4 regions of the Methylobacterium sp. CB376 genome follow, and region 1 is predicted to be linked to each of the others. Evidence: predicted binding sites of a transcription regulator. Region 1 holds the regulator's gene; each other region holds the start of a gene.
The links. Region 1 encodes LexA, which represses DNA repair genes until DNA is damaged. Its sites were predicted from a motif close to TGTTCNNNNTGTGTTCNG; they were not measured.
Positions count from the first base shown of each region.

Region 2: ssb (single-stranded DNA-binding protein) is a predicted target of LexA. The motif match lies at 2,851-2,868, and genes of this name have one in related genera.
Region 3: radA (DNA repair protein RadA) is a predicted target of LexA. The motif match lies at 1,442-1,459, and genes of this name have one in related genera.
Region 4: dnaE (DNA polymerase III subunit alpha) is a predicted target of LexA. The motif match lies at 2,945-2,962, and genes of this name have one in related genera.

Region 1 is NZ_CP121648.1:7,366,484-7,373,559, reverse strand. It holds gene QA634_RS33940 (hypothetical protein) at 1-210, opposite strand, end outside; gene QA634_RS33935 (hypothetical protein) at 451-672, shown strand; gene QA634_RS33930 (hypothetical protein) at 874-1,389, shown strand; gene QA634_RS33925 (hypothetical protein) at 1,469-1,786, shown strand; gene lexA (transcriptional repressor LexA) at 1,914-2,633, shown strand; gene QA634_RS33915 (HD-GYP domain-containing protein) at 3,096-4,172, shown strand; gene ccoS (cbb3-type cytochrome oxidase assembly protein CcoS) at 4,206-4,343, opposite strand; gene QA634_RS33905 (heavy metal translocating P-type ATPase) at 4,340-6,616, opposite strand; gene QA634_RS33900 (FixH family protein) at 6,631-7,076, opposite strand, start outside.
Region 2 is NZ_CP121648.1:4,879,540-4,886,615, forward strand. It holds gene gyrA (DNA gyrase subunit A) at 1-1,806, opposite strand, end outside; gene ssb (single-stranded DNA-binding protein) at 2,179-2,694, opposite strand; gene QA634_RS22325 (alpha/beta fold hydrolase) at 3,265-4,146, shown strand; gene QA634_RS22330 (L,D-transpeptidase) at 4,269-4,841, shown strand; gene QA634_RS22335 (L,D-transpeptidase) at 5,094-5,738, opposite strand; gene QA634_RS22340 (hypothetical protein) at 6,260-6,511, opposite strand; gene QA634_RS22345 (transglycosylase SLT domain-containing protein) at 6,644-7,076, opposite strand, start outside.
Region 3 is NZ_CP121648.1:2,913,239-2,920,314, forward strand. It holds gene alr (alanine racemase) at 1-776, shown strand, start outside; gene QA634_RS13165 (cytochrome b) at 764-1,336, opposite strand; gene radA (DNA repair protein RadA) at 1,578-3,011, shown strand; gene QA634_RS13175 (CvpA family protein) at 3,194-3,790, shown strand; gene purF (amidophosphoribosyltransferase) at 3,963-5,462, shown strand; gene QA634_RS13185 (SDR family NAD(P)-dependent oxidoreductase) at 5,469-6,230, shown strand; gene QA634_RS13190 (methyl-accepting chemotaxis protein) at 6,235-7,076, opposite strand, start outside.
Region 4 is NZ_CP121648.1:6,555,888-6,562,963, reverse strand. It holds gene QA634_RS30260 (NUDIX domain-containing protein) at 1-304, opposite strand, end outside; gene QA634_RS30255 (sulfurtransferase TusA family protein) at 373-630, opposite strand; gene QA634_RS30250 (hypothetical protein) at 731-1,138, opposite strand; gene QA634_RS30245 (glutamate--cysteine ligase) at 1,397-2,764, opposite strand; gene dnaE (DNA polymerase III subunit alpha) at 3,230-6,736, shown strand; gene nhaA (Na+/H+ antiporter NhaA) at 6,809-7,076, opposite strand, start outside.

The sequences.
Region 1 (7,076 bases):
CGGCGCGTTGTAGGGGCGATTGTAGCAGAGCCGGACGGCGATCCAGAACGCCTCCCGCTCCTCGGCGCTGAGGTGACTCAGGCAGCCGGCGAGGAGGGCTTCGCCGGCGCTCGCCCAGGCCGCGCGCTGCTTGGCCGTCAGGCTCTCGATCGGCGCCCGAGCGCCCGCGAGCCCCTGGTCGGAGAGGTCATGATCATGAAGCGCCTGCACCGCACCGCCCCGTGCTGTTGGAGGTCGCCCACTCAACGCACGAAGCCTGACGGCGATCCCGCAATGCGGCAAGTTGGCCGCCACCCGCACCGCGTCCCCGGGACGAGGAGCCCGGGTTCGGCACCGCGGCCCGCGCGCCCGGTGCCGCGAGGCCCGCCCCGTGCGCCTCGGCTTTCTGGCTGAACCGTTCGCGAGGCGCGGCGTTGCCATGCTCGTCGGGGATGACGCACGAGGCAGGGAATGCGGCGCGGACACGGAACGGGACTCAGGATCGCGGCGATCTGGGTCGCGATGATGACGGCGACCGCGCTGGTGAGGGCGGCCGTCGCGGGCCCGGCCGGGATCAGTCTGGAGCAGCTGACCCGCTCAGCCCCGATCCAGGCTCCCGTCACGGCCAAGAAGCGGTCGCGCACCGCCGATCACCGCAAGGACGAGGCGGCCGCGGCGCGACGCACGGAGTGAGGGCCGGCCGCGCCTCGCCCGGATCGGGCGGCGGCGAGCCCGGTGCCGCGCCTGCGCCCCTCGCAAGTGATCCGGGCACCGGTGCGGGCCGTCGCGGCGTCCCCGTCCGGCGCTCTCCCTGTGCGCCCCGGCGCAGGGCCGGACCGCGTTGACCCGCCCGTCGATCTGTGGAACCAGCCCGCCGGGACCGAGGGGAAGAGGATGTCTGAGAGCGACACCCTGGCGCAGGCGCTCGCCGACGTGAGCCAGCGGCGGGCCGCGCTGGAAGCCGAGTACGAGCGCATCGGCAGCGAGCTGGCGAAGCTCCGCCTCGCCGAGAACGCGCTGCGGGCGATCGTCGACGACACCGACCTGCCGCTCGCCGGACTGGCGGGGACCGCCGGCCTGCCGCTCGCGGGAGCCGGCCGGCCGGCCGAGGCGGCGAGGACGGTCGGGCGCGGCAGCCGCGGGCCGCGGGCGAACTCGGCCAAGGGGCGCCTCAAGGCGCTGCTGGAGGGCGCCGGACCGCAGGGCCTGACCAGCGCGCAGATCGCCCGCCAGCTGCCGGACGTCGCGCCTGGGACCCTCAACACCTATCTCAGCGTCATGGTCGCGGGCGGCGAGGCCGTCCGTGCCGGGGAATTCTACCGGGGCGTTCGCCCCGCGGAGGCCGCCCTGTCCGACGAGCCCGACGAGGCGGCGCCCGACGGGGAGGCCGGCGCCGACCTCGCCGGATGACGCCTGCCGCCGTCGCGTGACCGGACGCAGCGGCACGTGCTAGGCTCCCCCGCGGGAGCCGCACGGGCGGGACGTCGCGATGGATGTCGACGCGCTTCTCCGCGAGATCAGCCGCCGGATCGTCGAGATCGAGCTGCGGTCGACGGCCCTCGCCGCGCGGGTGGCGGAGCTCGCCAGCCTCGGTCTCGAGGCCGGCGAGGTGGAGCAGCGGCTCTGGGCCGCCATCGACGCCCTGACGGTGCTGCGCTGCGAGCAGTGGACCCTTCAGGGGCTGAGAGGCCCGGCAGGCGCGGACCGCGCGGACGAGATCCTCGCCAGGGCCGCCGCGTACGACGAGGACGCCGAGGCCCGCCTCCGGGCGCGGACCCAGGTGACGCGGGACGGCGCCGGATCCTGAGCCCGCCCGACTCCGGCCCGACGCAAGTCGACCTGCGCCGCAACGGCTTGCGGAACACTTGAAGAACGCTTAACCTGTTCGCGATTTGTACCATGTCGCGCGTCGGCGCAGGCGATGAGAGTGACCCATGCTCACCCGTAAGCAGTTGGACCTGCTCCGCTTCATCCAGCAGCGGATGCGCGAGACCGGCGTCCCGCCCTCCTTCGACGAGATGAAGGACGCCCTCGACCTCAAGTCCAAGTCCGGCATCCACCGTCTCATCACGGCCCTGGAGGAGCGCGGCTTCCTCCGCCGGCTGCCGAACCGGGCCCGCGCGATCGAGGTCATCCGCATCCCCGAGGCGGTGGCGAGCGGCCCCGCGGAGGTGGTGCGCTTCACGCCGAGCGTCGTCGAGGGGGGGCGCTCCTCGGCCCCGGTCAAGCCCGCCCCGCTGCCGACCGCCCTGGTCTCCGACGAATCCGGGCACGCGGTCAGCATCCCGGTCATGGGCCGGATCGCCGCCGGCACGCCGATCTCGGCCATCCAGAGCCAGAGCCGCAGCGTCGCGATGTCGCCGGACTTCCTCGCCGGCGGCGAGCACTACGCCCTGGAGGTGCGCGGCGACTCGATGATCGAGGCCGGCATCCTGGACGGGGACTTGGTGGTGATCCGCCGCCAGGACACCGCCAATACGGGCGACATCGTGGTAGCGCTGATCGACGACGAGGAGGCGACCCTCAAGCGCCTGCGCCGCCGCGGCTCGTCGATCGCCCTCGAAGCCGCCAACCCGGCCTACGAGACCCGGGTCCTTGGGCCCGACCGGGTCCGCATCCAGGGCCGCCTCGTCAGCCTCATCCGCAAGTACTGAGGCAATTACCTCCTGAGGCAAGTACTGAGCCGTCCCCGGCTCCGGTTCGACCCGTAACCCTCGCGCGGACGGCCATCATCCGCCGCGCGCGAGCCCCTCTCGGCCCCGCAGATCGGGACGACGCCTGGTTGATCCCGGTCGAGGGGAAGCGCCGACGACGCGTGGTCCGGCGCGAACACCTTCCTTCCCGCAGCTGACGCATGGTGACGCCGGGCCGCGTCGCGATCAGGCAGGCGCGCGCAGCGTAGAGCAGGGTGATGGCCGGCCTCGCGCCCGCGGCGACAGTTTGCGTGTGGTGGGAGATGCGCTCCTGTGGCATGTCTCCACCTTGCGGAACTGCTGGTTGCGCGGCGGATCTGCGCTGGCGTAGGGGAAGCTTAACCGAGCCATCCGATACCTCGAAGCCGGTCCGAGGGACGGAGGAGCCGCTCCTGCGTCGGAGAGGCCAGTGCGGGGCACGACATGCCGGATGGCTCCATCCTGTTGATCGCGGACGGTTCCGCGCCGGCTCTCGGGCTCGCGCACGAACTCGCCCGCCTGATGCCCTGCATCGCCATGCGGCCGGAGGATCCGCCGCCGCCCGGTCCGCACGCCGCCGTGGTGCTCGATCTGGGTCCGGCCGAGGTCGCGCTCGGCACCGGCCTGCGGCGCTCGATCAGCGGCCTGCGCGCCCGGGGTGTCCCCTGCCTCGGCCTCGCCCGCGACGCGCCGGCCGCCGCGCTCGCGCGGGCGCGCGGGGCGGCAACGGTCCTCAACGCGCATGCACCCTCGCACGTGATCGCGCGCGAGATCGCGGACGCGATCGCCGGCGAGGCCGCCGCGCGGGCGCGGGAGCCGCTCTGGCAGACCCGCATCCGCGCCGCCGAGGCGAGCACGCTCGTCACCCAGGCGTTTCACGCCGCCACCGCGGGCGGGGCGATCAGCCGCGAGGACATCGACCTCGGCACCGAGATCGTGCTCGACGCGATGAGCGAGGCCGGGATCCGGGCGTGGCTCGACGTGATCCAGGCCCACGCGATCAGCGTCTACCAGCACTCGCTGGGGGTGGCCGGCTACGCGGCGGCCCTGGCGGGGCGGCTCGGCTTCCGGCACCAGGACCAGATGCGCCTCGTGCGGGCCGCCCTGCTGCACGACGTCGGCAAGGCGCGCATCCCCCACGCCATCCTGGACAAGCCGAGCAGCCTCACGGAGGAGGAGATGGCGGTGATGCGCACCCATCCGGTGATCGGGGCGCAGCTCCTGGCCCGCCAGCCGGGCTTCGACGCGGAGACCCTCGACGTGGTGCGCCACCACCACGAGATGCTGGACGGGTCGGGCTACCCGGACGGCCTGTCGGGCCGCGCGATCGGCGACCTCGTGCGCCTCGTGACGATCTGCGACATCTTCTCGGCGCTGACCGAGCGGCGGCCCTACCGTGCCCCGATGGCGGCCGAGGAGGCCTGGGCGGTGATGGAGCGGATGGGGCCGAAGCTCGACGCGGCGCTCCTCGCCGCCTTCCGCCCGGTGGCGCAGGCGGGCGCCGTCGCCCGCGCGGCCTGAGGCGGGGCGCCGGCCCGGCTCCCGCGGGGAGCCTCAATCGTCCGCCAGCACGCGGTACTCGGCGCCGTCGATGTCCTCGTACTGGCCCGAGCGCAGCGCCCACAGGAAGGCGCAGAGGCCCATCCCGCCGAGGAAGAGGGCGATCGGGATCATCAGGATGAGCACGTTCATGGCTGAGCAATCTCCGGCCGGCGGGGCGTCCGGCGCGCCCGCAGGGCGTTGAGCGTGACGATGACGGACGAGCCGGACATGGCGAGGGCGGCGATGAGCGGCGTGAGCAGGCCCGCGGCGGCGAGCGGGATCGCCGCGACGTTGTAGGCGGCCGAGACCCACAGGTTCTCCAGCATGAGCCGCCGCGCCGCCCGGCCGATCCGCAGCACCGCCAGGACCGGCGCGAGGTCGCGGCCGAGGAAGAGCGCGTCGGCCGCCGCCTGGCTGACATGCGCCGCGGTGACCGGGGAGAGCGAGGCGTGGGCGGCCGCGAGGGCGGGCGCGTCGTTGAGCCCGTCGCCGACCATCAGCACCCGGCGGCCCTGCGCGCCGAGGGCCTCGATGCGGCGGATCTTGTCCTGCGGCGCGAGCCCGCCCTCCCACTCGGCGACGCCGAGGGCGCCGGCCGCGGCGGCCACCGCCTCCGGCCGGTCGCCAGAGAGGATCAGCACCCGGTACCCCTCCGCCCGCAGGCTGCCGAGCACCCGCTCCGCGTCGGGGCGCAGGGCTTGGCGCACCCGGAACACGACCGGCGGAGCGTCGCCGTCCTTGAGGCAGATCGCCGAAGAGCCGGGATCCTGCGCGAGGGCCCGCTCCGCCTCGGCCTCCGCCTCGCAGAAGCGCGGCGCGCCGAGCCGCACGAGGCGCCCCTCGACCACGGCCCGCACGCCGAGCCCGGCGGCCTCCTCGGCATCGGGCAGCGCCCGGGCCTCCGGCACCGCCGTCGCCAGGGCGGCCGCCATCGGGTGCCGGCTCGACAGGGCGAGCCGCGCGGCGAGGGCCAGGGCCTCGGACTCGTAGCGCCCGGCCAGGACCGGCTCCGGCAGGGTCAGGGTGCCGGTCTTGTCGAAGGCGACCGTGTCGATCGCCGCGAAGCGCTCCAGCGCCTCGCCGCTGTTGAGGAGGACGCCCTCGCGGAACAGCGCCCCGGCGGCGACGACCTGCACGGCCGGGATGGCGAGGCCGAGGGCGCAGGGGCAGGTGACGATCAGCACCGCCACGGCGGTGAGGAGGGCCGCGTGGAACCCGGCCCCCGCGGCCAGCCAGCCCGCGAGGGTGAGGAGCGCGGCCGCGTGGACCACCGGCATGTAGAGGCGCGTCGCCCGGTCGGCGAGGACCAGGGCGCGGGACTTCGCCTCCAGCGCCCGGCGCATCAGCGCCTCGACCTGGTCGAGCAGGGTGCCCCGCGTCGCGGCCGTGACCCGCACGGTGAGCGCCCCGCTGGCGTTGAGGGAGCCGGCATGGACCATGTCCCCCGGCCCGGCCGTCACCGGAGCGGTCTCGCCCGTGACGAGGCTGCGGTCGAGTTCCGACCGGCCCTGCGCCACGACGCCGTCGACGGGCACCCGCTCGCCGGGCCGCACCAGCACCGTGTCGCCGGGGGAGAGATCGGCCACCGGCACGTCGCGCACCGCCCCATCCGCCCCGACCCGGGCGGCCGTCTCGGCGCGCAACGCCGCGAGGTTCTCGGCGAGCGCCAGGGTGCGGCGGCGCATCACCTGATCGAGCACCCGCCCGATCAGGAGGAAGAACAGCAGCATGATGGCGCCGTCGAAATAGGCGTGCGGCGCGCTCATCGCCGTCTCGACCACCGACATCGCGAGGGTCAGCACGACCCCGAGGGTGATCGGGAAGTCCATCGTGATGCGGCCGGCGCGCAGGCCGCGCAGCGCGCCCTCGTAGAAGGGCCGCCCCGCATAGGCCGCCGCCGGCAGCGCCACCAGCGCCTGGATCCAGTGGAAGAGGTCGCGGTTCTCGGGCGTCATGTCGGAGACGTTGCCGGCCCAGACCGAGACCGCCAGCAGCATCACGTTCATGGACGCGAAACCCGCCACCGCGAGGGCGCGGATCAGCCGCTCGGTCTCGCGCGCCGCCACCGCGTCGCCGCGCCGGTGCGGGTCGAACGGGTGGCCGCGATAGCCCAGGCGGGTGAGCGCGGCGAGCACCTCCCCGATCTCGGCCGGCGCGCCGGGCGCCCAGGTCACCGAGAGGCGCCGGTCGGTGACGTTCAGGCGCGCGGCCCGGACGCCCGGGAGCAGGCCGATCCCGCCCTCGATCGTGCCGAGGCAGGCCGCGCAGCGCACGCCCTCGACCGCGAAGACGGCGCGGCTTGCCCCGTCCGGCTCCTCGGCCAGGAAGGCCGCGTAGTCCCGCGGCAGCGAGGACCGGGTGTTCGCCGCGCTCCAGGCGGCGTGCGCCTCCACGTAGGCGAGCGCCGCATCGGTGCAGCACATGCGGTGTCTCCCACTCAGTCGAGGACGAGGCGGCTGCGGCGGCGGAAGACCCGGCCGGTCGCGTCGGCGGCGTCGACCACGAGGTCCCACTGGCCGGGCGGCACCGCCTCGGCCCGCCCCGCATAGGTGCCGGGCCGCGCCTCGGAGAGGGGGAGCACGACGTCCTGGCGCTTGTCGGTCGGGCGCTCGAGCCGCGCCTCGACCCGCAGCCCCGGGAGCGGCGCCTCGGCGCGGTCGCTCAGGCGGGCCGTGACGGCGACCCCCGCCCCGGCGCGCGCGACCTCGGCGGCGAAGTGCCAGCCGCGCTCGGCCTGGGCGCGGGCGAGGCGGATCTCCGCGTTGTAGACCTGCCCGGCATGGTAGGGCGACTTCTCGTCGAGGCCCGACCAGGTGCGCAGGGCCGACGTGACCAGGAACGCGTTCGCGGCGGCGACCGTCCCGAAGAAGAGGAGGCCGATCA
Region 2 (7,076 bases), 2.5 Mb from region 1:
CTTCTCCTTGTAGGCCTGTCCCTGCGAGGAGAAGAACAGCACCGGGGTGTGGGTGTTGGCGACGAAGAGCCGGGTGACGAAATCCTCGTCGCGGGTCGTCATGCCGGAGCGGCCCTTGCCGCCGCGCCGCTGCGCCCGGTAGGTCGAGAGCGGCACCCGCTTGATGTAGCCGGCGTGCGACACGGTCACGACCATGTCCTCGCGCTGGATCAGGTCCTCGTCCTCGACGGTCGAGTCCCAGTCCTGGATCTCGGTCCTGCGCGGGGTCGCGAACTCGGCCCGCACCTCCGCGAGTTCGGCCTTGACGATGCCGAGGATGCGCGCGCGCGAGCGCAGGATGTCGAGGTAGTCGGCGATCTCGTCGGCGAGCTGCTTCAGCTCGTCCCCGACCTCGTCGCGGCCGAGCGCCGTCAGGCGCTGCAGGCGCAGGTCCAGGATGGCGCGGGCCTGCGCGTCGGACAGCCGGTAGGTGCCGTCATCGGCGACGCGGTGGCGCGGATCGTCCACGAGGGCGATCAGCGGCGCGATGTCGACGGCCGGCCAGTCGCGGGCCATCAGCGCCTCGCGGGCGCTGTTCGGATCCGGCGAGGTGCGGATCAGCCGGATGACCTCGTCGATGTTGGCGACCGCGATGGCGAGGCCGCACAGGACGTGGGCGCGCTCGCGCGCCTTCCTCAGCAGGAACTTGGTGCGCCGGGAGACGACCTCCTCGCGGAAGTCGATGAAGGCCTGGATCAGGTCCTTGAGGTTGAGGAGCTCAGGGCGGCCGCCGTTCAGCGCCACCATGTTGCAGCCGAAGGAGGTCTGCAGCGGCGTGTACCGGTAGAGCTGGTTGAGGACGACGTCCGCCATCGCGTCGCGCTTGAGTTCGACCACGATGCGCATGCCGTCGCGGTCGGATTCGTCGCGCAGATCCGACACGCCCTCGATGCGCTTGTCGCGCACGAGCTCGGCGATCTTCTCCACCAGGGAGGCCTTGTTCACCTGATAGGGGATCTCGGTGAAGACCAGCGCCTCGCGCTCCTTGCGGATCTCCTCCACGTGCGACTTGGCGCGCATGATCACCGAGCCGCGGCCGGTCATGTAGGCGGCGCGGGTGCCGGCGCGGCCGAGGATCTGGCCGCCGGTCGGGAAGTCGGGACCCGGGATGATCTCGTTCAGGCCCTCGATGGTGAGGGCGGGATCGTCGATCAGCGCGATGCAGCCTTCGATCACCTCGCCGAGATTGTGCGGCGGGATGTTGGTCGCCATGCCGACCGCGATGCCGCCGGCGCCGTTGACGAGGAGGTTCGGGAAGCGGGCGGGCAGCACCGCCGGCTCGTCCTTCGACTCGTCGTAGTTCGGGTTGAAGTCGACCGTGTTCTTGTCGATGTCCTCGAGCAGCGCCATGGCGGGCTTGGCGAGGCGCGATTCCGTGTAGCGCATCGCCGCCGGCGGATCGCCGTCGATCGAGCCGAAATTGCCCTGGCCATCGACCAGCATCAGCCGCATGGCGAAATCCTGCGCCATGCGGACCAGCGCGTCGTAGATCGACTGGTCGCCGTGCGGGTGATACTGACCCATCACGTCGCCGACGATGCGCGCCGACTTGACGTACTTGCGTTCCGGCAGGTAGCCGTTCTCGTACATCGAGTAGAGGATGCGCCGGTGGACGGGCTTGAGGCCGTCGCGCGCGTCCGGCAGCGCCCGGCTCACGATCACGCTCATCGCGTAATCGAGGTAGGAGCGGCGCATCTCGTCGGTGATGGAAACGGGCTTGATGTCGCTGGCGGGCGGGGGAGCGCCAGTCTCGTCTTTCTCTGCCAAGGTCACACTCTCGCGGGGGCCGACGGGGCCACGGGGAAACTAGCCGATTTCGGGTGCCGCCGCCAGCAGCGCGGCAGTGGCCGGAATGGATGCGCCAGCAATGATTTAGATGGGGTTTCCGGGTCCCCCGCGCAACCCGGATCCGGCCGCTGCGCGCCCCGCCGGACGCGACGGCCCGGACCGACGGATCCGGGTCGTGGTCGTGGCCGCGCCGCGATGGGCCGCGACGCCGCGTGGCCGAGATCCCGGAGCCGCGCCCGATCCGGTTGCGATCGGGCGCGGCTCCAAGTCATTGAGCTTGGTCAGTAATCTTGGTCAGCGATCCCGCCGCATCGTCCTCGACGAACCGGCATCCCCTTCGTCGCACATGCGCTAGAACGGGATGTCGTCGTCCAGGTCGTCGTAGCGCTTCTGGCCGCCGCCCGCCGGGGCCGGCCGGCGCTCGCCGCCCGAGGAGCGGCCGCCGCCGCCGAAATCGCCGCCGCGGCTGATCTGACCGCCGCCCATGTCGTCGGCCGCGCCCATCTCGCCGCCGCCGCGCCCGTCGAGGATCGTCAGCTCGCCCCGGAAACGCTGCAGCACCACCTCGGTCGTGTACTTCTCGACGCCGGACTGGTCCTGCCACTTGCGGGTCTGGAGCTGCCCCTCGACGTAGACCTTAGAGCCCTTGCGCAGGTACTGCTCGGCCACGCGGGCCAGATTCTCGTTGTAGATCACGACCGAGTGCCACTCGGTCTTCTCCTTGCGCTCCCCGGACTGCTTGTCCTTCCAGGATTCCGAGGTCGCGAGCCGGAGATTCACCACCGGGTCGCCGGAGGCGAGGCGGCGCACCTCGGGGTCGCGCCCGAGATTGCCCACCAGGATCACCTTGTTCACGCTGCCCGCCATCACGCTCTCCTTGCCGTCCATCTCTCTCGGGCTGCCGCGCCCGGCCCTGGGCCGCGCACCGTCCGCGGGACGGCGCGAGGGTGGGCCGAACGGATCCGCACCGGCAAGGCCGACGGGCCGCCTGTGCCCGGAACACACAGCCGGTGGGATCGCTCTTGTTCTATATTTGTTCGGCGTTTCGGGCAAGGGGGCGCGCCCTCGCCGGCCGGAGAACGACCCCCAAAGAAAAAAGGCCACACGCGCGGTGTGGCCCAAGTCTAGGGAGGAAACGCCCAAAGAGGGCAGCAGAACGACGACGCCATCGCCGTGCTGCAACGCCAAATATAGGCTCGCGCCATTGCTCGGGGCAAGTGCCTCGAAGGTCTCGTCAAGGGATTGGTGGCAGCTGATGCAGAGAAGCCACGCGCTGTGCTGAACGGCCGGTTGACGCCGGCCGCGGACGAGGGCCGATCAGGCCGGCGACGTGCCGCAGAGGAGCCCGCGCTGCCCGGCGGAGGATCGGGGCGGCCGCCGGATCCGGAGGCGGCGCACCCCGTTCTCGTTGCGGAGCCGGCCGCCGTGGAGGAACCCGTGCTGACAGACCTGCCTGAGGTGACGACGCGGGCGATCCGGGTCCGCGGGACGGTGCTGCACCTCGCCGAGGCCGGGCCGCCGGACGGGCCGCTCACGCTGCTGCTGCACGGATTCCCGGAATTCTGGTACGGCTGGCGCCACCAGATCGGCCCGCTCGCCGCCGCGGGCCTGCGGGTGGTCGCGCCCGACCAGCGCGGCTACGGGGCGAGCGGCAAGCCGAAGGATCTCGGAGCCTATCACCTGGACGAGCTGGCGGCGGACGTGATCGGCCTCGCCGACGCGTTCGCGCGGGACAGGATCCGGCTCGTCGGTCACGATTGGGGAGGCGTCGTGGCGTGGCAATGCGCGGCCCGGTACGCCGAGCGGGTCGAGCGCGCCGCGATCCTCAATGCGCCGCACCCGGACGTGTTCTTCGGCTATGTCGGGCGCCATCCGACCCAGATCCTGCGCAGCAGCTACATGGGCCTGTTCCAGCTGCCCTGGCTGCCCGAGGCGCTGCTGCGCGCGGGCGATTTCGCGCTGCTGCGCCGCGCGCTAGCGGGATCGAGCCGCCCCGGGACCTTCGACGCGGCCGCGCTCGACCGCTACGCCCGGGCTTGGAGCGAGCCCGGAGCCCTCACCGGCATGCTCAACTGGTACCGCGGGCTGCGCCTGCCCCGGCGCCCGCTCCCGGATCCCGTCCGACCGCCGGTTCTGATCCTGTGGGGCGAGCGGGACACCGCGCTCGAAGCGGGGCTCGCCGAGGCCAGCCTCGCGCGCTGCGCCGCGGGGGAGATCCGGCACTTTCCGGAGGCCACGCACTGGGTCCAGCACGAGGAAGCGGCGGAGGTGAACCGCGCCCTCCTGACCTTCCTGACCGGCGCCGCCGCGACCGCGTGAGCCTGTGGCGGGAAAGCGTCACCTGCCGGCGCACGTACGCGCCTGGGTTGACCGGCCCGACTCCCCTCGGCCATCCCGGCGCTTCCGCGCCGCCCGGCGGCGCTCCCGCGGAGGAGGGGACGATGACGCCTCGCATCCTGGCGCCGCTCTGCGGCGCCGCCCTGCTGGCCCTGGCCGGCACCATGCCCGGCCACGCCGCCAGCCTGCTCGACAGCGGGCCGCTCGCCGATTTCCTGACGGTCTTCCGCCAGCAGGCGGTGCCCCGCCAGACCATCGGCTGGAACAGCCCCTACAAGCCCGGCACGGTCGTGGTCTCGACCAGCCAGCGGCGGCTCTACTACATCCTGCCGAACCAGGAGGCGATCCAGTACGGCGTCGGCGTGGGCCGCGACGGGTTCTCCTGGTCGGGCACCAAGACCGTGACGATGAAGAAGGAATGGCCGGCCTGGCGCCCGCCCGAGCAGATGCTCAGGCGCCGCCCGGACCTTCCGCGCTACATGGCCGGCGGCATGGACAACCCGCTCGGCGCCCGGGCGCTGTATCTCGGCTCGTCGCTCTACCGCATCCACGGCTCGAACGAGCCCGAGACGATCGGGGCGGCGGTGTCCTCGGGATGCATCCGCATGACGAACCGGGACGTCATCGACCTCTACGGCCGGGTGAAGGTCGGCACGAAGGTGGTGGTGCTGCCGTAGGGACGGGGCGCGTCCCGCGGGCGTGTCGCCGAGCGGCCGCGGGGATCCCGCCCGGCGCCCTCCGGAGCGACTTCGCAGGCGGGGTGCCTCGCGGCGGGCACCCGAAGCGACGGGCCCGGCCGGGCGACCGCCCCGCGACCCGCGCGCATCGCGACCAACTCCCATGCGGAACGGGCCGCCCTCCCGGTGGAGAACGGCCCGTCGCACGCTCGCTGATCCGCCCGTCTCCGAAGAGCGTGACGGATCGGATTGTCAGTTGAGGACGACGACCCTGGAGCCGACCTTGACGCGCTCGTAGAGGTCGGTGACGTCGTCGTTGGTCATGCGGATGCACCCGGAGGAGACCGCCTGGCCGATCGTGTCGGGCTCGTTCGAGCCGTGGATGCGGTAGAGCGTGCCGCCGATGTACATGGCGCGGGCGCCGAGCGGGTTGTCGATGCCGCCGGCCATGTAGCGCGGCAGGTCGGGGCGGCGGGCCAGCATCTCCTTCGGGGGCGTCCAGGACGGCCACTCCTTCTTGGCGACGATCGTCTTCGTGCCCGACCAGGTGAAGCCCGGGCGGCCGACGCCGACCCCGTAGCGGATCGCCATGCCGTCGCCGAGCACGTAGTAGAGGCGGCGCTCGGCCGTCGAGACCACGACCGTGCCCGGAGCGTAGCGGCCGTCGAAGGGCACGAGCTCCCGCGGGATCGGGGCGACCTGCGCTTGGTCGGTGCTCCCGGCGGCCTGCCCCCGTCCGTAGGGAGCGGCGGAGAAGGGCGCCCCGTAGGGCCGGCTCGCGTAGTACTCCTCGCCGGGATTGACATCGAACGGGTCGTAGGGGGCCGCCTTGACCGGGGCCGAGGCGAGCACGCAGGCACCGAGGACGCCCGCGAGGGCGGAGGCGAAGATCTTCATGAGCGGGAGCCTTACCTCAGCAGTTACCTTTGCAGTTAAGAATGTTCGACGGCGACTTCGGTTCCCGGGAAAAGCCGCGCTTCGTGCTGTGGTGAACCGCTGAGCCGTCGCTGTGCGGGTTTCTGCTTGGCCCGGGCCGGCGGATGCTGCGGTGCGCCGGCGCACCTTGGCCGTTGGCGGGGCGGCGTCTGGGCTTCGTCTTTCCGGCTTGGCCGTGAGGGGGACGCGTCGCTCCGCGACGGGCCGGGGCGGAGCGCGTCGCGCCCGTGCCTGCCGCCCGGCGACGTCGCAAGCTCGGCGTTTGATGCAGACACCACCTGCGCGGCACGCATGGATGCGCCGATCGGCGCGACCGCGTCCACGCAGCGCGCGGGGTCGTCGCGTCCGCCCCGCGGCGGGCGGCGCGAGGATCGCGGAGGGGTGCAGGCTCGCCCGGCGGTCCGCGCAGCCGCGCGGCCGCGTCGGGCCCCGGGGGGATCGCGATCGGCCCTGCCGTCGGGGGAGAGGCCCGCTCCGCGCCCTCAGTTCGGGCCGCGAGCCCGGGCCTCGAAGGCTTCCGCCATGGTATCGTCGGCGCGGCCCAGCGATTCGAGGTGCTCGGCCCGGCGCGTCTGCGCGGCGCGGTCCTCGCCCTGGCTCATGTCGGCCGTCACGCGCGCCCGGGCGGCCTCGCGCCGGTGACGCTCCGCCTGCTCGCGGAAGAACGCCGCCTGCTGCCCGGCGGTGTCGGCGTACTCGCGTGCGTAGGAGTCCGAATCGTCCTTCGCGGCCATCGCGCTCCTCATCTGCCTCTGCGCGGCATCCTCCCGTCCGCCCCGCCGGCTAATGCGCGGGCGTGGCGGGTCCGGCCCTCGGCCGGACGAGGGGAGGTTAGGGCAGCCGGGAGGCGGGTCAAACGGGTCCGTTCAGGGGGTCTGCGCGGCCGCGTAGGCCATCACGCCCATCAGCGCGCCGACGTCCCGGTAGCGGTCGCCGCGGGTCGTCATCATCGCCTCGAACTTGTCGTGCACCTGCGCCACCGTCAGGCTGCGCGCCTTCCGGCGCCCGACCCGCTCGTAGAAGATCGGCTTGTTGGCCTTGGCGGGCTTCGGCAGCAGGGCGGCGGCCTCCGCCTTCGGCTCCTCGACGACCTTCGCCATGAAGCGCTCGGCGTCGTCGGGTCCGAGGAAGTGCGCGAGGTAGGTCTCGCCCACCGAGAGCGAGCGGCCGATGCGGGCGGCGATCCGGGTGCTGTCGCGCTTGAGCATCTCCCCGGCCAGCAGGGCCGAGAGGGCCGGGTCCCGGCGCATGTCGAGGATGCGGGCCTTCTCGGCCGCATCCGCCACCGTGTTGTCCTCG
Region 3 (7,076 bases), 3.2 Mb from region 1:
CCCGCGAGGAGATCGAGGAATGGGCGGCCTTCTGCCGGGCGCGGGGGGAGCGGCTGCCGGCGGCGTTGCACGTCGATACCGGGATGAACCGGCTCGGCCTCTCCCCCGACGAGGCCCTGGCGCTCGCCGGCGGCGCCGCGCTAGAGGATGTCGCGGCGAGCCTGCTGGTGAGCCATCTCGTCAGCGCCGAGGTGCCGGGCGACGCGGTCACGGCGCGCCAGGTCGCGGATTTCGCCAGGGTGGCGGCGGCCTTCCCGGGCCTGACGGCCTCCCTCGGCAACTCGGCCGGCACGTTCCTCGGCGCGCGGGCGCGCCACGAGATGGTGCGGCCCGGCTACGCCCTCTACGGCGGCAACCCGCGCCCCGGCGGTCCGAACCCGATGCGGCCGGTGGTGCGGCTCGACGCGACGATCCTGCAGGTGCGCGACGTCCCGCCCGGCGCGACGGCGGGCTACAACGCCCGCTGGACGGCGCCCGGTCCGCGCCGGCTGGCGACGCTCTCGCTCGGCTACGCGGACGGCTACCCGCGGGCGGGCTCCGGGCGGGCGGAGGCGGTGGTGGCCGGCCGGCGCTGCCCCGTGGTCGGCACGATCTCGATGGACCTCGTGATCCTGGACGTGACCGACGCGCCGCCGGAGGCCGCGCGGCGCGGCGCCCGCGCGACCCTGATCGGCGAGGGTCTCGACATCGACGAGGTCGGGCAGCGGGCCGGCACCATCGGCTACGAGATCCTGACCAATCTCGGGCGGCGCTCCGAGCGGGCCTATATCGACTGAGCGCCGCGGGCGCGCCGCCCGGGCCACATCCGCGCCAGCACCTCGTCGCGCCGCACGAGGGCGTGCCACGCCACCGCCAGGAAGTGGAGCGCGAGGAGGAGACCGATCGCCCAGGCCCCCCAGAGGTGGATCTCGCCCCCCAGATGCGACAGCGGCTTGTCGATGGGCACGAGCCGGGGCCAGGAGAACAGGCCGAACCAGGGCAGCGCGTAGCCGCCGGCGCCCGAATCGACGTAGCCGCTCAATGGCATCAGCAGCATCAGGGCGTAGAGGCAAAGATGGGCCGCGCGCGCCGCCGCGCCGGCGAGGCGGGACGGCCGCACCCGGAATCCGGGCGCCCCGGCGATCCAGCGGCAGAGGACGCGCAGGGGCAGCAGCACCAGCACGGTCATGCCGATCGACTTGTGCAGGTCGAGGAGTTCCCGCCGGGGCGAGGTGCCGGGCGGCAGGGTGCTCGCCCAGACGCCGATGGCGAGGGCGACCAGGATCAGGGCCGCCATGCCCCAGTGGAAGGCGCGGGGGGCGCCGGCGTAGTGGTGGGCTTGACCGTCGGGGGACATCGTGGCGATCCGTGCGTGCGATCTCCCCCGCGCTGTCCGGCCCGATTGCGGCCGCAGCGCGACGCTCAGGTTGCTGGCGCGTGACTGTTGCGATCCCGGGACGGCGGGGACATATCGGGAACATCGGCGACCTCCGGCCGCGTTCCGCGAGACGACCGTGGCGGCACCGTCGCATCCTCGCGCCGCGCCCGCCCCGGACCGCGGCGACCATCCCGACCTTCCCGCGCGAGGCAGACCATCGATGGCCAAATCCCACCAGACCTTCGTCTGCCAATCCTGCGGTGCGGTCTACAATCGCTGGCGCGGGCGCTGCGAGGCCTGCAACGGCTGGAACTCGATCGTGGAGGAGACCGGCGCCGGGACCCAAGCCGCCGGGCCGGTGGCGACGCGGCCGAGCCGGGCCAAGGGCCGGGTCTTCCCCCTCGAAGGGCTCGCCGGCGAGGTCAAGGACGCGCCCCGCACCCCCTCGGGCATCGCCGAGCTCGACCGGGTCACCGGGGGCGGCTTCGTGCGCGGCTCGGTCATCCTGCTCGGCGGCGATCCCGGCATCGGCAAGTCCACGCTGCTGATGCAGGCCTCGGCGGCCCTCGCCGCCCGGGGGGAGCGCGTCGCGTACATCTCGGGCGAGGAGGCGGTCGGGCAGGTGCGGCTGCGGGCGGAGCGGCTCGGCCTCGCGGGGGCGCCGGTCGAGCTCGCCGCTGAGACCAACGTCGAGGACATCGTCGCCACCCTGAGCCAGGGACGGCCGCCGGCCCTCGCGATCATCGACTCGATCCAGACCATGTGGACCGAGACGGTCGAATCGGCGCCGGGCACCGTCACGCAGGTGCGCGGCTCGGCCCAGAGCCTGATCCGCTTCGCCAAGACCAGCGGCACGGCGGTGATCCTGGTCGGGCACGTCACGAAGGACGGTCAGATCGCCGGGCCGCGCGTGGTCGAGCACATGGTCGACGCGGTCGCCTCCTTCGAGGGCGACCAGGGCCACCACTTCCGCATCCTGCGGGCGGTCAAGAACCGCTTCGGTCCGACGGACGAGATCGGCGTCTTCGAGATGACCGACGGCGGCCTCGCCGAGGTGCCGAACCCCTCGGCCCTGTTCCTGGCCGGCCGCGACCTCGCCGCGCCCGGCACCGCGGTCTTCGCCGGCATGGAGGGCACGCGGCCGCTCCTCGTGGAGATCCAGGCCCTCGTCGCCCCCTCGGCGCTGGGCATGCCGCGCCGCGCCGTGGTCGGCTGGGATCCCAACCGGCTCTCGATGGTGCTGGCGGTGCTGGAGGCCCATGCGGGCATCCGTCTCGGCACCCACGACGTCTACCTGAACGTGGCGGGCGGCCTGCGCATCGGCGAGCCGGCCGCGGACCTCGCGGTCGCCGCCGCCCTGGTCTCGTCGCTCTCCGCCACGCCCCTGCCCTCCGACGCGGTCTATTTCGGCGAGATCGGCCTGTCGGGGGCGGTGCGGCCGGTGGCGCAGGCGAATGCGCGGCTGAAGGAGGCGCAGAAGCTCGGCTTCGCCCGGGCGCTGATGCCGCAGGGACGCGGGGAGGCCGGCGAGCGCGGCTTCCCCGCCGAGGCGCTCGCGCACATCACCGACCTCGTGGCCGGCATCGCCTCGGGCAGGCCGGTCGGCCGCGGCGCCAAGCGCCCCTGCCTGCCGGCCTACGATCCGGAGGGGTGACCGTCGCGCGGCGCGCGGCACGGCGCGTGGAAGCGGGCCGCCCGGCCGCCGCGGACCCCGTCCGCGGGGCGCGCCTCCGGTCCGCCGGGTGACGGATCGGCCATGGCGGAGTATAGGTCTGGCGCGGCCAGGAGCAGCCGCGCCCACGAACCAACGCCGCCCGCTCCCGGTGCGTTCCTGCGATGCCCTTCTCCGTTCTCGATCTGGTCGTCCTCGGCGTGGTGGTCATCTCGGCGCTGCTCGCCGCGGTGCGGGGCTTCACCCGCGAGGTTCTGGCGATCGTCGCCTGGGTCGTGGCCGCCGCCGTCGCCTGGAAACTCCACCCCGTGCTGCAGCCGCTGGTGCAGCAGCACGTCTCCAGCGAGACCGTCTCGCGCGTCGTCGCGATCGCGGCGATCTTCCTCGGCACGCTGCTCGTCGTGTCGATCATCACCGTGAAGGTCTCGGACCTGATCCTCGATTCCCGGATCGGCGCCATCGACCGCAGCCTCGGCCTCGCCTTCGGCGCCGCCCGCGGCTTCCTCATCTGCGTGATCGGCTGGGTCTTCCTGGCCTGGCTGGTCCAGGGCAAGGTTCCGGACTGGGCCCAGCAGGCGCGCAGCCGCGAGATCCTGGACAATACCGGCCAGAAGCTGGTGGCGATGCTGCCCGGCAACCCGGACGAGCTCCTGAAGCAGTTCCGCAAGCCCAAGCCCGAGGCCGACCCCGGCACGGAGGCCCCGGCCGAGGCCGATACCACGCCCCAGCGCCGGACGGATGCCACCCCTGCGCGCCGGTAGCGGCCGGCGCCTTGGCTCGGCCGCACTCCGCGCCTACATGACGAACTCGTCACCGGGCCGGTTCGGCCGACCCGGTCAATCCGTCGTGGACGAGTCGGGAACCGGCCTCGCGCCCGGGCGCCGCGTCGTCTAGCGAGGGCGGTGGCAGGGCCGGCCGCGAGGGACTTTCATCATGGCAGCACGGTGGGAATCGGGCCGGACGGCCTCCGCGGGCAGCGCGGATTTCGGCGGCCTCGACCTCGACGGCGACACCCTGCGCGAGGAATGCGGGGTGTTCGGCATCCACGGCCATCCCGACGCGGCGGCCATCGTGGCGCTCGGCCTCCACGCCCTCCAGCATCGCGGCCAGGAAGCGGCCGGCATCGTCTCCTTCGACGGGAGCGTGTTCCATTCCGAGCGCCGGATGGGCCTCGTCGGGGATTCCTTCTCGGATCTCGCCACGATCGAGCGCCTCAAGGGCCTCTCGGCGATCGGTCACGTGCGCTACTCGACCACCGGCGAGACGATCCTGCGCAACGTGCAGCCGCTCTTCGCCGAGCTGGAGACCGGGGGCCTCGCGATCGCCCATAATGGGAACCTGACCAACGGCCTGCTGCTGCGCCGCCAGCTCGTGCGCGACGGCGCCATCTGCCAGTCGACCTCCGACACCGAGGCGATCCTCCACTTGGTCGCCCGCAGCCGGCACGTGCGCATCATCGACCGGGTGATGGACGCCCTGCGCCAGATCGAGGGCGCCTACGCGCTCGTCATGCTGACGAACAAGAAGCTGATCGGCGCCCGCGACCCGCTCGGCATCCGTCCGCTCGTCCTCGGCGAGCTCGACGGCCGCTACATCCTCGCCTCCGAGACCTGCGCCCTCGACATCATCGGCGCCCGCTTCGTGCGCGACATCGAGAACGGCGAGATCGTCGTCATCGACGACGACGGCATCCGCTCGATCCGCTTCGCCGCCGAGGCGCCGATGCGGCCCTGCATCTTCGAGTACATCTACTTCGCCCGCCCGGATTCGGTGGTGAACGGCAAGAACGTCTACGCGGTGCGCAAGAGCATCGGCGTCGAGCTCGCCAAGGAGGCGCCGGCCGAGGCCGACATCGTGGTGCCGGTGCCGGATTCCGGCGTGCCGGCGGCGCTCGGCTACGCCCAGGAGACGGGGCTGCCCTTCGAGATGGGCATCATCCGCAACCACTATGTCGGGCGCACCTTCATCCAGCCGACGCAATCGGTGCGCGAACTCGGCGTGCGCATGAAGCACTCGGCGAACCGCGCCGCCATCGCGGGCAAGCGCATCGTCCTCGTCGACGACAGCCTCGTGCGCGGCACCACCTCGGTGAAGATCGTGCGGATGATGCGCGAGGCCGGGGCGAGCGAGGTGCATTTCCGCATCGCCTCGCCGCCCATCACCCATCCGGACTTCTACGGAATCGACACGCCCGAGAAGGAGAAGCTGCTCGCCGCCACCCACGACCTCGAGGGCATGCGCCGCTACATCGGCGCCGACTCGCTCGCCTTCCTGTCGATCGGGGGCCTGTACCGGGCGATGGGCGAGGAGGGCCGCGACCCGGCCTGCCCGCAATACACCGACCATTGCTTCACGGGCGATTACCCCACCCCGCTGACCGACCTCGCCGTCGCCTCGCCGCGGCGGATGGCGCTCCTCGCCGAAGCCGACTGAGACCCGATGTCCGACCTCCCGTCCGCAGAGACCAAGCCCCTCGCCGACCGCATCGCCGTGGTCACCGGCGCCTCCCGCGGGATCGGGCGCGCGGCCGCCCTGGCCCTCGCCGCCGCGGGCGCCCACGTGGTCGCGGTGGCGCGCACGCAGGGGGCGCTCGAGGAACTCGACGACGCGATCCGGCAGGGCGGCGGCACGGCGACCCTCGTCCCCCTCGACGTGACCGATTACGACGCCATCGACCGGCTCGGCGCCGCGATCCACGAGCGCTGGGGGCGGCTCGACGTCCTGATCGGCAATGCGGGCAATCTCGGCCGGCTGATGCCCCTCGGCCACGTCGAGCCGAAGCTGTGGGCGAGCGTCATGGACGTGAACCTGACGGCGAATTGGCGCCTGATCCGCTCCCTCGACCCGCTGCTGCGGCGCTCGGATGCGGGCCGGGCGATCTTCATCACCTCGGGCGCCGCGGCGAGCTGCAAGGCCTATTGGGGGCCCTACGCGGTGTCGAAGGCGGCGCTGGAGGCGCTGGTGCGGACCTACGCGGCCGAGACCGCGTCCACGCCGATCCGGGCGATGCTGGTCAATCCCGGGCCGCTGCGCACGGCGATGCGCCGGGCGGCGATGCCCGGCGAGGATCCCGAGACCCTGCGCACGCCCGAGGACCTGGCGCCGCACGTGGTGCGCCTCGCGAGCCCCTCCTGGCAGGAGACCGGGCTCATCTACGACTTTCCGAGCGACCGGGTGCTCACGCCCCAGCGCCCGGCCTGAGCGCTCAGGCGGCCCGGACGGCCGCCAGGAAGGCGCCGACCTCGCCGACCAGCCTCTCGGACTGCCCGGAGAGGTCGCGGGCCGCGTCCTGCACCTGGGCGGCCGCCGCACCGGTCTCCTCCGCCCCGTCGCGCAGGACGAGGACGTTCGCCCGGACGCTCTCGGTCCCGCGCGCCGCCTCCTGCACGTTGCGGGTAATTTCCTGCGTGGCGGCTCCCTGCTCCTCCATGGCGGCCGCGATGCTGGCGGCGTGCCGCGCCATCTCGGCGATCACCTCGCCGATCTGCCGGATGTCCCCGACGGCCGCCTGGGTGGCGGCCTGGATCTCGCCGATCTGACCGCCGATCTCGTCGGTGGCCCGGGCGGTCTGGCCGGCGAGTTCCTTGACCTCGGCGGCGACCACTGCGAAGCCGCGCCCCGCCTCCCCGGCCCGCGCCGCCTCGATCGTGGCGTTCAGCGCCAGCAGGTTCGTCTGCGCGGCGATGCCCGAGATGGCCGAGACGATGCCGCTGATCCGCTCCGCGGTCTCCGCCAGACGCCGCACCGTGGCGTCGGTGCGGCGGGCATCCTCCACCGCCCGTCCGGCGATGCGCGAGGATTGCGCCACCTGGCTCACGATCTCGTGGATCGAGGCCGCCATCTCCTCGCTCGCGGCGGCCACCGTCTGCACGTTGGCCGTGGTCTGCTGCGCGGCCCCGGCCACGGCGGCCGCCTGGACCGCGCCCCGCTCCGCGACCGAGGCCATCACACCGGCCGTCGCCTCCATGCCCCGCACGGCGCCCGAGAGGCCCTCGCGCAGGGCCGCCACCGTCCCTTCGAGCCTGCGCGTGAGCGCGTCGAGCTGGC
Region 4 (7,076 bases), 810 kb from region 1:
AGGCCTCGCGCCGGGCGCAATCGGCCGGGTCGGCCTCGTCGAGGCGCCCGGCCGGCGCCTCCAGCAGGTCCTCGGCCGCGCCGGTGAGCGCGACCGGCGCCCGGAACTGGCGCACCAGCAGGGCGGTGCGCCGGTCGGGATCGTAGGGCAGGACGGCGACGGCCCGGCCGTGATCCTCCACCTCGCGCGTCACCGTGCGGCCGTCGGGCAGGCGCAGTTCGGCGAGGAGGTAGCGCGCCCAGCCCTCGTACAGCACCCTCGTGCCGGTGATCGCGGGGCGGGACGCGGCGGAGGCGCTGGGCATGGGGCTTCCGGTTTCCGGGGGAGGCGCCCTCGCGGGCGCACGCGGTGTCGCGGGGAACGGCGCCAGCGTCAACCGTCCGCGGCGGCGCGGCGAATCTCGAAGACCAGCACGCCGCCGGCCTCGCGCGCGGCTTCGAGCCGGTCGCCCGTCTCGTGCAGCAGGTGCGGGATGTCGATGGCGGCGAGCGGGTCGGTGCAGCGCACCACCAGGCGGCGGCCGGGGGGGAGCGCCCGCAGGGCCTTGCGGGTGCGCAGCACCGGCAGCGGGCATTTGAGCCCGCGCAGGTCGAGATCGTCGGCGCCGGACTCGTCGGTCGTGTCGCTCACCGGGGGCTCCACAGGGCAGCGGCCCGGCGCGCGGGGCGCCGGGCCGCCGATCGTGCTCGGGCGGCGCCGCCGTCAGGGGGCACCGCCGCGGGGCGGCAGCTCAGTAGCCGTAATAGCCGTAGGCCGGGTAGCCGTAGCTGTAGCCGTAGGCCGGGGCGGCGTAGCCGTAGGCGGGAGCGGCGTAGCCATAGGCCGGGTAGCCGTAGCCGTAATCGTAGTAGCGCGGGGCCGCGCTCGCCGCGATCGCGCCGCCGATCAGGCCGAGGGCCGCGCCGGCCGCCAGCGCGCCGCCGGCGCCGCGGCGATAGCCGTACCCGCGGTAGCCGTAGCCCCGGTAGCCGCCGTAATAGCCGCCGCGCCAGCGGACCTGGTCGAGGGTCGCGGGCGCGCCCGCGACGGCGGCCGAGGTCGCGGCCGGGAGCGGAGCTGCCTCGGCCGTGCTGGCGAGGCCGGTGCCGAGCGCCAGGACGGCGCTGCCGGCCAGGGCGATGGTCTTCATCCGCGACATGCTGGGTCTCCTGTTGCCAGATCGGACCGGCGGCGAACCGCGGCCCTGCTGGGCTCTAGAACGGGCAAGGGCAGGCCTCGTTCCCGTCTTCGCCCCGTTGTCCCGCAGGTCAGATCCGCCGCCCGGGAATGACGCGCCCGCTTGGCGCCGCATCGATCGCAGAGGAGCGCGCGCGCGCGGCGCGCCGACTGTGCGGAAGCGCATGCGAGGCGGCGCCGACATCAGCGCTGTGCTTGCGCGGGACGCCCCGTCCCTGCGTCAAAACGCGCACATCTCGAAGACCGGGTCGACCGAGCCGTTCCAGGGCCCCGCGTAGAGGGCGAGCAGGTCCTCCGCGCGGGTGCGGCCGGCCACGATGGCGTGGAGGGGCGCGAGGTGGAGGGTCTCGTCGCGCCCCTGCGCGTCGAGGCGGGCGCGGGCGCGCAGGCCCGCCTCCGCGATGGAGAGGGCCTCGCGGGCGACGTCGCGCAGGCTGCGCCCGGCGATCGCGGCGTCGAGTCCCCGGCGGGGGGCCTCCGCCCGCAGCGCCTCGCGGGCGGCGGCGTCCCAGCCGTCGATCAGGTCGATCGCCGCGTCGAGGGCGGCGGCGTCGTAGAGGAGCCCGACCCAGAAGGCGGCATTCGCGGCGATCATCCCCGGATCGCCGACATCCGCGCCCCGCATTTCCAGGAAGCGCTTGAGCCGCACCTCCGGGAAGGCGGTGGAGGCGTGGTTCGCCCAGTCGGAGCGGGTCGCGCGCTCGCCCGGGAGGGCGGCGAGCCTCCCCGCCATCAGGTCGCGGAACGAGGCGCCGCTCACGTCGTGGTAGGTCTCGCCCCGCTTCACGAAGTACATCGGCACGTCGAGGAGCCAGTCCGCGTAGGCCTCGTAGCCGAAGCCGGGCTCGAAGGCCCGCGGCAGCATGCCGGTGCGGTCGGGATCGGTGTGGCGCCAGATCTCGGAGCGGTAGGACAGGAAGCCGTTCGGCCGGCCGTCCGTGAAGGGCGAGTTGGCGAAGAGCGCCGTCGCCACGGGCTGGAGCGCGAGCCCGACCCGCATCTTGCGCACCATATCGGCCTCGGAGGCGAAGTCGAGGTTCACCTGCACGGTGGCGGTGCGCAGCATCATGTCGAGGCCGAGGCGGCCGACCTTCGGCATGTAGGCCTGCATGATGCGGTAGCGGCTCTTGGGCATCACGGGCGTCTCGGCCCGCGTCCATTTCGGGCTCGCGCCCAGCGTCAGGAAGCCGATGCCGAGGGGATCGCCGGCCGCCCGCACGGCGTCGAGGTGCTGGGCGAGTTCGAGGCTGGTCCGGTGCACGTCGGCGAGCGGGGCGCCGGACAACTCGAACTGGCCGCCGGGCTCCAGCGAGATCGCCCCGCCGCCCTCCGGCCCGGCGAGCCCGATGGCCCGCCCCGCATCGACGATCGGCTCCCAGCCCGTCGCCCGCCGCAGGCCGTCGAGGAGCGCCCCGATGCCCCGCTCGCCCGCGTAGGGCACCGGGGAGCGGTCGGCGCGGTAGAACGGCACCTTCTCGTGCTCGGTGCCGATCCGGAAGGCGGCGGCGGGCTTCTCGCCCTCCGCGAACCACTCGATCAGCTCGTCCCGCGTGGTGAGCGGGGTCGCGTCGGACTCGTCGCGCGCCATGCGCCACCTCGTCGTCGGTTGCTCGGATCCGGCAGAGACCCCGCCGAAACGGTCGCGCTTAGATAGGCCGCGGCCCCCCGCGCCGCAACGCGGAACCCTCGGGGCGCCCTCCAAGCCGGCGCCGCCCTCTTCACCGGTCGTTTACCGCAGGACCACGTCGCCGGGCAGTCCCCTTTGACTGCGAACGGAGAGCGAACAAACATGGTCTCAACAGCGAACGAGGTCCGCCCCATGATCCTACGCAAGATCCTTCTCGGTGTCACGGAGATCGCCTCGATGGGGCTGCTCGCGGGCGCGGTGGCGTTCTGGGCGGTGGCGCTGGCGCCGGTCCACTGAGCCCGGCCCCCAACGATCTCTGTGGAAGGCGGCCGGAATGCCGGCCGGTGTGGCCGCGCCCCTGCTGACTCTCTCCGGCCGAGCCTGCAAAGCTCCCCTGCTCCAAGCGGCACACGCGGAGGGCGCCGGGTGCGGGTTCTCAAGGACGTCGGCTTCGTTCACCTCCACACCCATTCCTCCTACTCGCTGCTGGAGGGGGCGCTGAAGCTCGGCGACCTCGTCAAGGCGGCGGCCGGCGACCGCCAGCCGGCGCTGGCGCTCACCGACACCAACAACCTGTTCGGGGCGCTGGAATTCTCCGAGAAGGCGGCCGGCCTCGGCATCCAGCCGATCGCCGGGATCCAGCTCTCGGTGCTGTTCGAGGCGCCCGAGCCCGGCCAGCGCGGCGGGCCCGCGCCCCTGCCCCACCTCGTGCTGCTCGCCAAGGACGAGACCGGCTACGGCCACCTCCTGAAGCTCGCGAGCCTCGCCTATTTCGACGGTCCCCTCGGCGAGGCGCCCCGGGTCCCGGTCGAGGCCCTGCGGGATTGCGCGCCGGGGCTGATCGCGCTCACCGGCGGGCCCGGCGGCCCGCTCGATTCCTGCCTGCGGGCGGCGCGGCCGGAGCACGCGGCGGGCCGCCTCGCGCGGCTCGTCGAGGCCTTCGGGGAGGATCACCTCTACGTCGAGATCCAGCGCCACGGCCTGCCCGACGAGCGGGCGGTCGAGGCCGAGCTGATCGGCCTCGCCGACCGCCACGGCCTGCCCCTGGTCGCCACCAACGAGCCGTTCTTCGCGCGTCCCGAGGATTACGAGGCGCACGACGCGCTCCTCGCCATCGCGGAGGGCCGCCTCGTCTCGGACGAGAAGCGCCGCCGGCTCACGCCGCGCCACGATTTCAAGACCCGCGCGGCCATGGCCGAGCTCTTCCGCGACCTGCCGGACGCGCTCGCGGCGAGCGTCGAGATCGCGATGCGCTGCGCCTACCGGGTGCGCACCCGCAAGCCGATCCTGCCGAGCTTCGGGGTGAGCGGCGGGCCGGCGGCGAGGGATGCCGCGCAGGCGGGCTCCCCCGCCCCGGCGGGCGATCCCGCCCTCGACGAGGCGGGGGAGCTGAAGCGGCAGGCGGAGGCCGGGCTGGCGCGCCGCCTCGCCGAGGCCGGCCCCGCCGAGGGGCTGAGCGAGCAGGATTACCGGGACCGGCTCGCCTACGAGATCGGCATCATCACCAAGATGAAGTTCCCGGGCTACTTCCTGATCGTCTCGGACTTCATCAAGTGGGCCAAGGCCAACGACATCCCCGTCGGGCCCGGCCGCGGCTCGGGCGCGGGCTCGCTGGTGGCGTGGTCGCTCCTCATCACCGACCTCGACCCGCTCCGCTTCGGCCTGCTGTTCGAGCGCTTCCTCAACCCCGAGCGCGTCTCGATGCCGGATTTCGACATCGACTTCTGCGTCGTCGGGCGCGAGCGGGTGATCGAGTACGTGCAGAGCCGCTACGGCGAGGCCCAGGTCGCGCAGATCATCACCTTCGGCACGCTGCTCGCCCGCGGCGTGCTGCGCGACGTCGGCCGCGTGCTGGAGATGCCCTACGGGCAGGTCGACAAGCTCACCAAGCTGGTGCCGCAGAACCCGGCGAACCCGGTGACCCTCGTCCAGGCCATCGAGGGCGAGCCGCGGCTGCAGAGCGCCATGGAGGAGGAGCCGGTCGTCGCCCGGCTCATGGAGATCGCCAAGAAGCTGGAGGGCCTGCACCGCCACGCCTCGACCCACGCGGCCGGCGTGGTGATCGGCGACCGGCCGCTCGAGGCGCTGGTGCCGCTCTACCGCGACCCGAAGACCGGCATGCGGGTCACCCAGTTCAACATGAAGTGGGTGGAGCAGGCCGGCCTCGTGAAGTTCGACTTCCTCGGCCTCAAGACCCTGACGGTGCTGCGCGGCGCCACCGACCTGCTCGAGCAGCGCGGCATCACCCTCGACCTCGCGGCCCTGCCCCTCGACGACGAGCGCACCTACGAGCGCCTGCGCAAGGGCGAGGTGGTCGGCGTGTTCCAGGTGGAATCGGCGGGCATGCGCAAGGCGCTCGTCGAGATGTGCGCCGACCGCTTCGAGGACCTGATCGCGCTCGTCGCCCTCTACCGGCCGGGCCCGATGGCCAACATCCCGGTCTATTGCGAGCGCAAGCTCGGGCGCGACGCCGGCAACGAGGCGGTCTGGTACCCCCATCCCAAGCTGGAGCCGATCCTGGCCGAGACCTTCGGCATCATCGTCTACCAGGAGCAGGTGATGGAGGTCGCCAAGGTGCTCGCCGGCTACTCGCTCGGCGACGCCGACCTCCTGCGCCGCGCCATGGGCAAGAAGATCAAGGCCGAGATGGACGCCCAGCGCGACCGCTTCCTCAAGGGGGCGATGGAGCGCGGCCTCGACAAGGCCAAGGCCAACGAGATCTTCGACCTGCTGGCCAAGTTCGCGGATTACGGCTTCAACAAGTCGCACGCGGCCGCCTACGCGCTGATCACCTACCAGACCGCCTACCTGAAGGCGAACTACCCGGTCGAGTTCCTGGCCGCCTCGATGTCCCAGGACCTCGACGACACCGACAAGCTCGCCGAGTTGCGCCAGGACGCGCAGCGCCTGGCGATCAAGGTCGAGCCCCCGTCGGTGAACCGCTCCGGCGTCACCTTCGAGGTGCATGACGGGACGATCCGCTACGCGCTCGCGGCGATCAAGGGCGTGGGGCGGGCCGCGGTCGAGGCGATCGTGCAGGCGCGGGGCGACCGGCCCTTCCGCGACCTCGGCGACTTCGCCCGCCGCCTCAACCCGCGGCTGGTCAACAAGCGCACGCTGGAGAGCCTCGTCGGCGCGGGCGCCCTCGACGAGATCGAGCCCGACCGGGCGCGGGCCTTCGCGGCGATCGAGCCGATGCTGCGCCTGGCGCAGGGCGCGCTCGAGGCCGAGACGGTCGGGATGACCGACATGTTCGGGGGCGTCGCCGCCGCCACGGTGGCGCTGCGCATCCCGCCCTACGATCCCTGGCCGGCCGCCGACCGGCTCAAGAAGGAGTACGAGGCGGTCGGCTTCTTCCTGTCGGGCCACCCGCTCGACGAGTACGGGGAGCTCCTCAAGAAGCTGCGCGTCCAGACCTGGGTCGAGTTCTGCCGCTCGGTGCGGGCCGGCAACAGCGTCGGCCGGGTCGCCGCCACGGTGCTCGACCGCTCGGAGCGGCGCACCAAGACCGGCAACAAGCTCGGCATCGTCAACCTCTCGGACCAGACCGGGCATTTCGAGGCGATCGTGTTCTCGGAGGGGCTGCAGCAATACCGCGAATTGCTGGAACCCGGGCGGGCGCTCGCCCTCCAGCTCCAGGCGAGTGCCGAGGGCGAGGACGTGCGCGCCCGCATCCAGACCTGCGAGCCCCTCGACCAGGCGGTGGCCCGCTACCAGAAGGGCATGCGGATCTACCTGCGCGACGAGCGCCCGATCCCGAGCGTGCAGCAGCGGCTCACCACCCGCGGCGAGGGCGAGGTCTCGCTGATCCTGATCCTCGACGGGGGCGAGCGCGAGGTCGAGGTGAAGCTGAGGGACCGCTACCAGGCGAGCCCGCAGATCGCCGGCGCGCTCCGGGCGGTGCCGGGGGTGGTGCAGGTCGAGGTGAATTGAGGTCGAGGTGAATTGAGGCGCGGTGCCCTCCCGCCGATCCGCGCCGATGGCCCGGTCGCGGGTCCCGCAGGATCACGCCTCGGGCGGCATCCTGCGCGCCGCGAGCGACAGGACCAGCGCCCCGGCGAGCGACGAGGCGAGCGAGCCGAGCAGCACCCCGAGCTTGGTCTCGGCCTCGAATTCGGGATGGGGCGCGAAGGCGAGCGCGCCGATGAACAGGCTCATGGTGAAGCCGATGCCGCAGAGCAGCGCCACCCCGTAGATCTGCTGCCAGGTCGCCCCCGCGGGCTTCTTGGCGAGGCCGGCCCTCACGGCGAGCCAGACCCCGCCGAAGACGCCG